2 regions of the Paenibacillus sp. IHBB 10380 genome follow, and region 1 is predicted to be linked to the other one. Evidence: riboswitches for the same ligand, from Rfam matches in the RefSeq annotation. Region 1 holds a riboswitch; the other holds the start of a gene.

Evidence for each region. A riboswitch is a leader RNA that binds a small molecule or an ion and turns the genes downstream of it on or off. The one in region 1 is predicted to bind cyclic di-AMP.
Region 2: it holds a riboswitch for cyclic di-AMP, as region 1 does, so the genes downstream of both, UB51_RS07610 (3D domain-containing protein) here and UB51_RS22595 (C40 family peptidase) in region 1, are expected to answer to the same signal.

Annotation. Positions count from the first base shown of each region.
Region 1 covers NZ_CP010976.1:4,974,561-4,980,372, reverse strand. The annotation lists gene UB51_RS22610 (M1 family metallopeptidase) at 1-690, shown strand, start outside; gene UB51_RS22605 (hypothetical protein) at 702-1,529, shown strand; cyclic di-AMP (ydaO/yuaA leader) riboswitch at 1,743-1,881, shown strand; gene UB51_RS22595 (C40 family peptidase) at 1,885-2,352, shown strand; cyclic di-AMP (ydaO/yuaA leader) riboswitch at 2,628-2,766, shown strand; gene UB51_RS22590 (C40 family peptidase) at 2,770-3,237, shown strand; gene UB51_RS22585 (GNAT family N-acetyltransferase) at 3,473-3,967, shown strand; gene UB51_RS22580 (c-type cytochrome) at 4,111-4,467, shown strand; gene UB51_RS22575 (4a-hydroxytetrahydrobiopterin dehydratase) at 4,534-4,866, opposite strand; gene UB51_RS22570 (hypothetical protein) at 5,014-5,307, opposite strand; gene motA (flagellar motor stator protein MotA) at 5,501-5,812, shown strand, end outside.
Region 2 covers NZ_CP010976.1:1,781,406-1,787,217, reverse strand. The annotation lists gene lpdD (prenylated flavin chaperone LpdD) at 1-187, opposite strand, end outside; gene UB51_RS07630 (dihydroorotate dehydrogenase) at 230-1,162, opposite strand; gene UB51_RS07625 (dihydroorotate dehydrogenase electron transfer subunit) at 1,155-1,850, opposite strand; gene UB51_RS07620 (hypothetical protein) at 2,057-2,311, opposite strand; gene UB51_RS07615 (polysaccharide deacetylase family protein) at 2,464-3,288, shown strand; gene UB51_RS07610 (3D domain-containing protein) at 3,336-4,007, opposite strand; cyclic di-AMP (ydaO/yuaA leader) riboswitch at 4,007-4,184, opposite strand; gene ppk1 (polyphosphate kinase 1) at 4,399-5,812, shown strand, end outside.

The sequences.
Region 1 (5,812 bases):
CTCATGGAACAGGAGTATGGGGTCATTCCTAACCTTGCCATTCAAGCAGCCGTTATCTCTTCTCCCGCTCCACTCAACCAAGAGGCATGGAAATATGGATCTCAGGAGCACTATGCCCAGAATGCCTATTACCGCGGTAAGCTTATATTGAAAGGAATTGAGCAGCAAGTAGGGACTCAAACAATGGGCAAAATTATGAAGACATACAGTATAAAATACCGTTTCGCTCATCCTACAACGCTGGACTTCCAAAAAGTCGTGGAGCAGGTTACTCATACTTCATGGCAATCCTATTTCAATCAATACGTATATGGCAGCCAAATGACCGATTTCGCCATAAACCAGATTACTGTACAACAGAAAAAGAGCGCCCAGGGGCCCCTCTATGAATCCGTCGTCACCGTAGATCGACAAGATGGACTGTACCCCAATATACCCATCCTTTTTCGCTTTGCTGATGGTCACTCTATCCATAAAGTATGGAAAGGGAATGGCGATCGGATTCAGTTCAAGCTACAGTACAAATCTCCTCTGGCATGGGCGATGATAGATCCTGAATACACTCTTGTACTTGAGAATAACCATATCAACAATTATATGAAGGTAGATAACGATCACAAGATTGTATCCCGCTTAAATATAAGCATAACCAAGCTATTGGAAACATGGCTTGGAAGTCTGTCATGGTGAGGTGAGTGCCGGTGAGGATCAATATTTCAAATGGCTGGAAAAGTGTCAAAGACCAATTCTACGTTGTTATCATTCTATTTCTATACCAGTTACTCAGTGGGTACTTTCTATACCGTTTGGTTAAATCAGCCGTTGTCCCTTTATTCCTACGCTATCCTGACCCACCTCCGAATGAGTTAAGTCAGATTCTCTTCTATGTAGAAGGACAATTAAGTTTAACAAACAGTCAGACCGTCCACTCCTTTCTATGGATGTTGTTAGCTGTGCTACTATTACGCATGATTGTTACCCCACTTATTCATGCAGGAATTATTTATGGTCTTCATCAAGAAAGATTAGGAGAACGAGGACTTTTCTTTTTTGAGGGTATACGTAAACTCTGGAAACCAATGACGCTGCTATATTGGATAGAGATCGGACTTGTATTAGCTCCAGCTTATTGGCTCATTCCAAAATTATATAATATGGCACTCACAGCAGTTATATCTCCTTCTATATGGCTACAAACTGTGCCATATGTTCTCGCTTGGTATGTATACCGTTATATCATCCATCAATTGATTCTCTACATGCAATTTGGCGCAACAGGCCTCGCAGGGATCCTCTCCTCCATGATGATATGTCTTCGTTATGTGATGTCTGTTATGGGTATTTCACTCATTCTAGGGCTTAGTTGCTTGTTACTGTTCAGCCTATTCACGGGTGTGTCCCTTTGGTGGACTGGATTACTTGGCCTTATTGTTCAACAAGCTTATCATTTCATATCCTGTCTGTTTAAATTATGGGGGATCACAGCACAGTTTGACTTATGGTATACCAAGAGGTTCAAATCTTCATAAAATAAATTATTAAATTTTTGTCATCACTGTAATGCCTTGATACAGGAAAAACCCCACCCATTTTTGAGAAAAAGGGCGGGGTTTTTCCTGTATACTTTGCTTTAAACGTTTGCAAAACCATACATCCTCTGTTAAAATAATCCCAGTTAGTTTTTAGTAACAACTTTGTAATCTTTACGACATTATTATTGTATACGACTGTCACTTTCAGGTGCACGATAAAAGCCAAATTCCTTGGCACCAGGGAGCGGGGGAACCATGATATGGGTGAATTGATCTCGCATTAGAGGGATCATAGGGGACCTTCAACCGAATCCTTAAGCTAACCTCGCAGGCATTGGAAGGGGAATATGTATTGAAGAAGAAATTATCCGCCGTAGCACTGAGCGTGGCACTTGCACTAACCATTGGAACTGGAAGCGTATTTGCAGACTCGAAACTGGACTCAGTTATTCATCCTACTATCGGGGTTAGTTACAAGACCGCTGGAACATCCACCAATGGATTTGACTGCTCTGGATTTACCAAATACGTATTTCAAAAACTAGGTGTCACTCTTCCTCGTCAGTCCTCATCACAGTATCAGATAGGTGATTCTGTGTCACGTAATGCGATGAGACCTGGAGACCTTGTCTTCTTTAATACCTTTGGAAATGGTGTATCCCATGTTGGGATATTTGTTGGTAATGGTAAATTCGCACATGCATCTACTTCACGTGGGGTGATCGTTAGCTCTCTCAATGAAAGCTATTACTCCAAACGCTACGTTGGCGCTAAACGTGTGATGAGTACAGCTAAGTATCAAGCTACCGCGTATAACTAAATCTTTATAACTAAGCCTGCTCATAGCCTGCTCATAAGATTTTTGCCGAAATCTTATGAGTGGGTTTTTCTTTTATTTCATACTATAGACGTAATAAATCACAAAAAGGTTTCATTTTTTTTAACTAATCCATAATTTTTTTTAATATTATTGATAGAAACAATTGCCAAACTATTAATCCTTTGTTACAATAGTCCCAGTTAGTTTTTAGTAACAACTTTGTAATAAGTGTTGTAACAACTTATTATTGATGTATACGTTCTATCAATATAGCGTTAACCAATCAGCCGAATTCCCGTAAAGTCGGGAAGCGGGGGAACCAGTAGTGGGTGAATTGATCTTGCATCAAAGGGATCATAGGGGACCTTCAACCGAATCCTTAAGCTAACCTCGCAGGCACCAGGAGGAATCATATTGTTGAATAAGAAATTAGTATCTTCATTTATGGGTTTGGCCTTATTATTTACTATTGGAACAGGAAGCGCTTTCGCAGACTCTAAAATGGATACAGCGATTGCTCCAACACTTGGAACCAGTTATAAAAACGGCGGGGTCAGCACAAGCGGCTTCGATTGCTCCGGATTTACAATGTATATTTTTGAGAAACTAGGTATCAATTTGCCACATCAATCTGGTTCACAATTCGGTATGGGTACTGCTGTAGATCGTAGTGATTTACGTGAAGGCGATCTAGTATTCTTTAACACGAGTGGAAAAGGCGTTTCACACGTTGGAATTTATGTTGGTGATGGTAAATTCGCACATGCCTCTTCTTCTAATGGTGTAATTATTAACTCACTTAGCGAAAGCTACTACGTTTCCCGCTACATCGGTGCCAAGAGAATTATGAGTACTGATACATATGAAGCCGTTGCGATTGATTAAATCATTCATTTGACCTTACCGCCCGAGAGTTGAGATTTTTACCGAATCTCAACTCTCGGGTTTTTTGTGTCTTCTCATATGTGCATCTTTTAATGCTTATCATTGCATACTTTGATTGAGCTTACTCTTTATTATCCTGCTATTTGAGAACTAAGCACCTACTTCCCGTAAATACATATCACATGTGTTTCAACGATGATAACCAAATTTATCTGAGAGCAAAGGAGAGCCTAACATGAGCAATAAAGATGAAGATTTCATTGTTCTTCCTATGGAGATAAGCCATGCCCAAGCTATTTGTGATTGGAAGTTCGCCCCACCTTACAACATATATGGTTGGATGCCTTGGGAACAAATGGAGAAGCTTGGTATTGAGTTCGGGGACCCTCTTCTCAGAACAGCTCAATATGTATCCGTTATGAACAAGTCTGGGGAGTTATGTGGATTTGCACAGTTCTTTCCATTAGAGGGAGTAACGCGTTTAGGCATCTGTATGCACCCTGATTTGTGTGGCCAAGGAAGGGGTAAATCTTTTGTGCAATCCATTGTTCATACGGCATTGTTACGAGAGCCCCAGAATGAAATAGATCTAGAAGTACTTACTTGGAATAAACGCGCTATTCAAGCCTATGCCAAATCCAACTTCATCATTACTGATTGTTACGAACGACTTACTCCTGATGGTAATAAAGACTTCTACTGTATGGTCTATCAGCAAGATAACACCTAATCATATGATAAATAGCACTACTCTGTGAGTTTTTTGATAAAATTAACAATATATTTGTTTATTTTTTGTCACAAATGCTATGCTCTAAGAGTTTGTTCCGTTATAATAAGTACATTAGCTTAAATAGAAAGGGACGAATAATTATGCAAAAATGGATCATGAGCGGTTTGTTTTTCGCAGCGTGTACAATAGCCCTGGTACTTATGTTTACATTGCCAGGTAAAGAAGAAGTAGCGGAAGAAGAAAAACCAAGTATGCCCGCAGTTACCTTAGATGCTGGAGCTGCTGAAACACTGGTTAAAGCCAACTGTATCAGCTGTCATGGCGATCAACTAGAGGGTGCAGTAGGACCGAACTTACAGAACATTGGGGCTACAATGTCGGCGGAACAGATTTATAACATCGTTTCCAAAGGTAGCGGAATTATGCCGGCTTTTAAAGGTCAATTAAAAGATGAAGAAATTGCTAACGTCGCCCTTTGGTTATCTGAGAAAAAGTAAATCGTTGACAGCATATCAGAAACGGGCATCACTCCAATAGGAATGATGCCCGTTTCTGATATTTAACTATCTTTTCCTCTGCTTGCCTTCTTCTCTCACTCTTTCACTACCACACATTTTCTCAAAAGATTCATTATATTGTTGCGCAGCTTTGAAATCGAGAGCAGTCAGCGCCCCTTCACTCCAAGAGGTGAGACGTAACATGACTGTGGTATAGTCAATATGAATTAATGGATGATGATCAAACGCTTCGGATATGGTCGCAACTTCGTCCACAAATGCGATTCCCTTCATAAAACTCGAGAAAACGTATTTGCGTACAAGCCACCGCTCCTCCTCCAACTCCCATCCATCTAATTTACTTAGATATACTTCAATGTCTTCCTTCATATATGCCATGTTTATTTCCTCCTCTTCCGACTAACTTCAATCTAACTTAAGTTCGTTCGACGATTACTGAAATAACCTTCTGACAGTATATTCTCTTAACGATTCATTCATTCATACATGCCTTCTTAGCATCGATATAGAATCAACTACTAGGAATTAAATCAAAGAAACAAAAGTAATTTCCTCTTCACCTATCAAAACATTAATTCTGTGGATATCACGATCATAGATCACTACACCACTTCCAACCTTAATCATAGAATCTGTGCCCAGTCCGTAAAATAAATCTTCGGCCAGTGCCTCAAGAACCTCTTTTTTCCCTTCCTCTGGAAGCTGCTCCCATTCACCTTGCTCCATTTCAAAAAACTCATAACAATCTGTAATTTGGCCTACTGCTGTCGTGAATTCTCTTAAAATATCATCATAATTTCGTCCATGTTTTACTCCCATATTCACGCCTCCACTCTCTATTGTAATAGTACATTAGTCACTCATTTCATTATACCGGAAAATATCCCTAAAAAAAAAAGTCACTTCTGACGATAAATAATATAATGCGTCTCTTGCGGGACAGTCCATCTTCTTTATTTTCAATTGACTGCATGAAAGGATTCAATTCTATTTCTCATGGATGAGGTGTATAATGGAAATTTCAACAATTATTGGTTTAGTTCTTGGTCTCGCTTCAATTCTAGTAGGTATGGTCCTTAAAGGATCATCCCTTATGAGTTTACTTGTTCCAGCTGCATATATCATTATATTGGGCGGTACAGCAGCCACGCTGTTTATTGGGTTTCCTATGTCTGAACTCAAAAGAATCCCTAAATTGTTAAAAATGATTTTTGTAAAACCACAATTAATGGATAGAAAAGAAATGATTACTCTATTTATGGAATGGGCTTCCATTACACGTCGCGAGGGATTGCTTGCACTAGAATCTAAAGTAGAAGAAATT
Region 2 (5,812 bases), 2.6 Mb from region 1:
ATTTCTCAACTATACTATGTTCTTCATGTGCTGGAACTCTTGAAGTCTGTACTCCGATCCCCTCAGGGCCTACATAAGCTGTGGCAACAGCACCAATATGAGCTACTCCACCTGTAATGATCAATAAGGTATCTCGGCCTACTGGAACCTCAACTAAGGTGATATCATCGGGATCATAGGGCTGCAACTTGTCTCCGCCTTTCTTAAGAGAAATGGTAATCCTTCTATTCTATAAGATTCCGCGGATTTCGTCCAAATTGTTAATGTTCTCTTCTTGCATAAACTGAATTAAACCGTCAATAAGATGCTCGCCTGCTCGTAAATTCATGAAGTTATACGTTCCAACCTGAACCACAGAAGCACCTGCCATAATGAATTCGATAATATCTGTAGCCGAAGTTATCCCTCCCATGCCTATAATGGGAATATCTACGTGCTTGGCCACTTGATGCACCATTCTTAGCGCAATCGGCTTGATCGCTGGTCCCGAAAGACCTGCATACATATTATTAAAGACGCTTGCACGGCGCCTTACATCAATCTTCATACCAGATATCGTATTGATGAGTGAAATAGCATCTCCGCCCTCTTCCTGACACATCACGGCCATCTCAACTAAATCTTCTGCACTAGGAGATAACTTCACAGTTAAAGGTAGTTTCGTTGCTTCTCTAACGGATCGGACAACCTCCCTAGCTGCTGAAGTTTTCACTCCATAAGCTATACCGCCTTCTTTGACGTTAGGACAAGAAATATTCAGTTCAATCATATCGACTGCTTGTCTACCAAGTGTTTGTCTTCGATCATGATCCTGTTGAATCAACATAGCCCCCTGTACATAGTCATCCAACGTATTTCCGCCTAGATTAGCAATTCTTACGGTATCAAGCGTCTCCCATTCACTACATTCATGCTCTAGAAAATATGGAACACCAGGATTCTCAAGCCCTACGCTGTTCAGCATTCCAGACGGTGTCTCATAGACACGTAATCCTTCGTTGCCCGCTTTGGGATGTAAGGTAAGACCCTTGCCACTGATGCCACCTAACTTTGAAATGTCGTAAATCTTCCCGTACTCTCTCCCGAAACCAAAAGTACCCGATGCCATGACTATAGGATTCTTAAACGATATCCCGGCAACACTGCAGGTTAAATCAATCATGAAATGTTACCTCCTGTGCTTCAAATACTGGACCATCTGTACATGCTTTTTTACGACCATCCAAGCAAGAGACGCTACAGACAAGACATGCACCAATCCCACATGCCATTCGATTCTCAAGCGAAATATACACCTTAGCTTGACGATTGGACTGAAGATATTTCGTCTGTACAGCTCTCATCATCATGTGTGGCCCACATGCCATAATCGTGTCATACTGCTCGAAATCAACATCGTCGACAATATATCCGCCGACATTAATATGAAGTGAACTTGTCACTTCCCGAAAAGCATCCTGCAAATAAGCTTCTTTACTGAACCCGAGATAAATATCTGTATGAGTCATTTGCTGTGCAACGTAATATAAGGGTGCTATTCCAATCCCCCCACCAATGAGAGCGACTCGCCCCTCAGGAATAGGAAAACCATTGCCATAAGGCCCATCCAATTGAATGGTGTCTTCAGGACGCAACGAAGCTAAGAGTGTCGTTCCTTCACCAACAACCTGATATAGAAACTCTATACTTTCATCATCTTTATTAAATATGCTAATGGGTCTAGAGAGTAGCGGATAGTGCCCCCACGCGCGTAGCATATAGAATTGTCCCATGCTGCCTTCATAATTGCCTTCTACTCGTAACAAGTACACTTGTTCAGCTACTTGTACGTTAGATACTACCTTTCCCATATCATTGAACCTCCCATAATAACAATCCATTCTTTTAAACATGCCTTATCCTTATAGGAGTGGTCTGTGACTTATTTCACTATAGGTGTCATTAGACGGCCTCAGTAGATACGTTCGTCTCTTTGTTTTACTGGATGAAGTATTCGATAGACAAAAATCCCGATTAGTCTCCTTAGAGCCAATCGGGATTGATAAAGTTGTTCTCGTTATATAGGAAGCATGTCTCGGGAGTCTGCCTTTGGTCTACATTCCTTACAAACACCTACTACAGTTCCATCATCACTTGCATAGAAAGTTATTTTGTTTCTTTTTTTGCAATAGGTACATTTCTGCAAATCCTGCTTACTATTCTTTTTCCGGAACTTAATTACATTCCCACTCGATTTCCTAGTTCTTAACGCAACGAAGGACATGATCAGTACAACAATGAACGCAATGATCACTAACAAGAATAACTTCACTGAATACCTCCCCCTAATTATTATTATATCATCTAACTTTATGAAATAAATAAAGACCTATTCAAATGTATAAGCATAATTGACGCCTCCTTAGGAAATAACAAAAGAGATATTGTCTTACCAAACTTACATAACAAAGGAGATCATCATTTATGCTTAGGAGGTTATTTATTTGTATAGTTCTTCTTCTTTCTATGTGCGAAGTGACTTTAGCAAAACCGACTTTACATATTTCCGAGCCAACTGTATCACAAGAAAGACCTCCCACTTCAGTACCTGTAAACTCTGATCGTGATAAAAAGTCAGCTAGAGATAAAAAAATATCATCCTTAGGACAGCTATATCATAAATACCCCGAGACGATCAAAACAAAGGGCGCAAGAACCAAACAAATCGCACTTACTTTTGACGATGCTCCAGATCCAAGGTTTACAGGGAAAGTGTTGGATGTGTTAGCCAAGTACCATGTGAAGGCAACTTTTTTTGTCATTGGTGAACGAGCAAAGCGGTATCCAGGGATTGTGGCTCGAATGAATCGAGAAGGCCATATTATAGGTAACCATTCTTATAACCACCCTCAATTCAGTAAACTATCGTTCGATAGCTTTCAAGATCAGATTCTAAAAACAGAACACATTATCAAACATATTACAGGATACAGCCCTAGGTTTATCAGACCACCCTACGGTGATATCACAGAATCTCAGCTGAAATGGGCAAAAAAAAACGGGTATAAAGTGATTAACTGGAACGTAGATTCCTTAGATTGGAAAGGTCTCGACAAAGAACAAGTCAAGAAAAACATACTGTCCTCTGTAGGTCCTGGTTCTATTATTCTCCAGCATGCTGGTGGTGGAGTAGGTTCTAATCTAAACGGTAGCATTGAAGCTCTTCCTGAGATCATTGAGACATTAAAAAATAAAGGCTATACGTTTGTTACCGTGGCTGAGATGCTTCATATCCCGATGAACAAGTAAAAAGAACCCTCTCGAAAGATCGAGAAAGGCTCTTCTGAATTAAGTTTTTATTTAATGAGATACAGCTCAATTTCCTGGTATCCAAAATCACGTACAGAAGCTTGGCTTCCGGGAATAAAAATATCAATTCGATGGCCTTTTATAGCAGAGCCAATGTCTCTTGCTGTAGCCACAAACGCTTGTTTAGGAAGACCTGAATGACTATGTCCCGTTACTAGCACTTTCGTACCTAAAGGAATAATACTTGGATCTACAGCTATAGTACCAAGTTCTAGTGGATTACCAAAATAATCAACTGCGCCCCACTTCCCATTCTCACTTACAGCAGCAGAATATGCAGATGCTTTCACATCGATCGTCTTAGAATAGTTAAATACTTTGCCCCATGCTTCAACCTTACGATCTTCGGGTATGACGTTAAGAACGCCTGTTGTATTTGTAGTAGCTTGTTTCGCTGTGATTGGAGTCGCGGCAGAAGCAACAGCCTGAGTAGATGTTGGAATGTTGAGATTCATGCCTCCATAAATATTCGTGGCACTCACCTTAGGATTGGCTTTAATCACTTTATTCATGTCTACACCGTATTCCCTAGCAACACTATAAAAAGTATCTCCATCGGTTGCAACATGAATCTTATCCGCATGAACCGGAGCGGCTTGCACAGCTAGTGTAATGCCTATAATGGCTGTCATAATTTTGATTGTATTAAATTTCTTCATATTTCCTCCTTATATGCCTGCGGAGTTAGTTGTCGGGTTTGGGTAAGGAAGTTTACCCTACACGCACTATGCGCGATTCACCCCAAGGATACAGGTAACGATGTATCATCGTCCTATGCTCCATCAATAAGTCCCCCACACTTTTTTGTAATCAAAAAGTTTTGGCATGTATGAATATATCACAACTTTGTAACTATTACACATGAAATTGTTACCATTTTGATGTTTTTATGATTTTTATTATTTTTGAAGTGACTATTTCATACACTAAAAGGAGTACTTTACACAGCGTTAATCATATTTAACATTGATTTTACAATTGTGATACCAAAATATAGTAGAATAATATAGATACTAAAAAAAACATATGAATGAACCTGTTGGAGGCACTATGATGGAAGACCTAAAAACGATAAACCGCACAACAACGTCCGTCTACTTAAACCGTGATTTAAGCTGGGTTGAATTTAACTGGCGTGTTCTTCAAGAAGCACAGGATGCTGATCATCCGCTTCTGGAAAGAGCTAAATTTCTAGCTATCGTATCCACTAACTTAGATGAGTTCATGAGTGTTCGAGTCGCAGGTATTCAAGATCAGATTAGGGCAGGTTATACCAAGAAGGATTTTACAGGTTACACCCCTTCAGGATTATACAAACGCCTAATGAAACGGATATCCAAAATGATTAGCGAGCAATACCGAACTTTTCGTGATATTTCTAGACAATTAAACAAAGAAGGCATTGTTTTTTCTAGCTATGAAGATTTGAATATCGCCCAGAAACAGGCCATGGAACATTATTATCAAGATATTATTTTCCCTGTGTTAACACCCATGGCAGTTGACCAGAGCCGACCTTTCCCGCTCGTTCACAGCCAGTATGTATATTTGTCCGTTGTGCTTAATCGAAAGGATAGCTTGGAAGAGGATCCCTATTTCGCAATCTTACAAATTCCATCTAACCTTGCTAGATGTATTCCACTTCCCCATCGTACAAACAGCAAGAAGCGCCAGTTTATTTTTATAGAAGAGGTTATTAAACAGCATATTCATACCTTGTTCAGTGGATATGAGCCTGTCGCTGTTCACGAGTTCCGAATCACTCGTAATTCCGATCTCACGATAGATGAGGAAGGTGCGGAAGACTTGCTGGAGGAGATCGAAAAAGAACTCCGTAAACGAAGATGGGGAGCTCCAGTCCGGGTGGAGGTTCAAAAAGGGATACATCCTTATGCACTAAGTCAATTACAAACAGAATTCGAAATCACTGATTTCATATTTGATATTGAAGGTCCTTTAGATCTAAGCTTTCTCCGTAATTTCGCGGGATCTTTGAAGGGGTATCCCAAATTAAGTTATGCACCGATCGAACCTGTGTATCCGCTGGAATTCGACGAGAATGAAGACTTTTTCGAAGTGTTACACGAACGTGATGTGCTTGTGTATCATCCTTATGAATCTTTCGACTCGGTGACCGATTTCATTATTCAAGCTTCTGAGGATGAGCATGTCATGGCAATCAAGATGACCCTGTATCGTGTGAGCGGTAACTCTCCCTTGATTCAAGCTCTAGCCTTCGCTGCTGAATCAGGCAAGCAGGTTACCGTCGTAGTGGAGCTAAGGGCGAGATTCGATGAAGAACGGAATATCGCATGGGCACGCAAACTTGAGAAATCAGGCTGTCATGTCGTATATGGTTTAGTGGGTCTAAAAACGCACGCCAAAGTCACACTCGTCGTCCGTCAGGAAGGCAGTGAATTACGTAGATATGTGCATGTAGGTACAGGAAATTATAATGACAGTA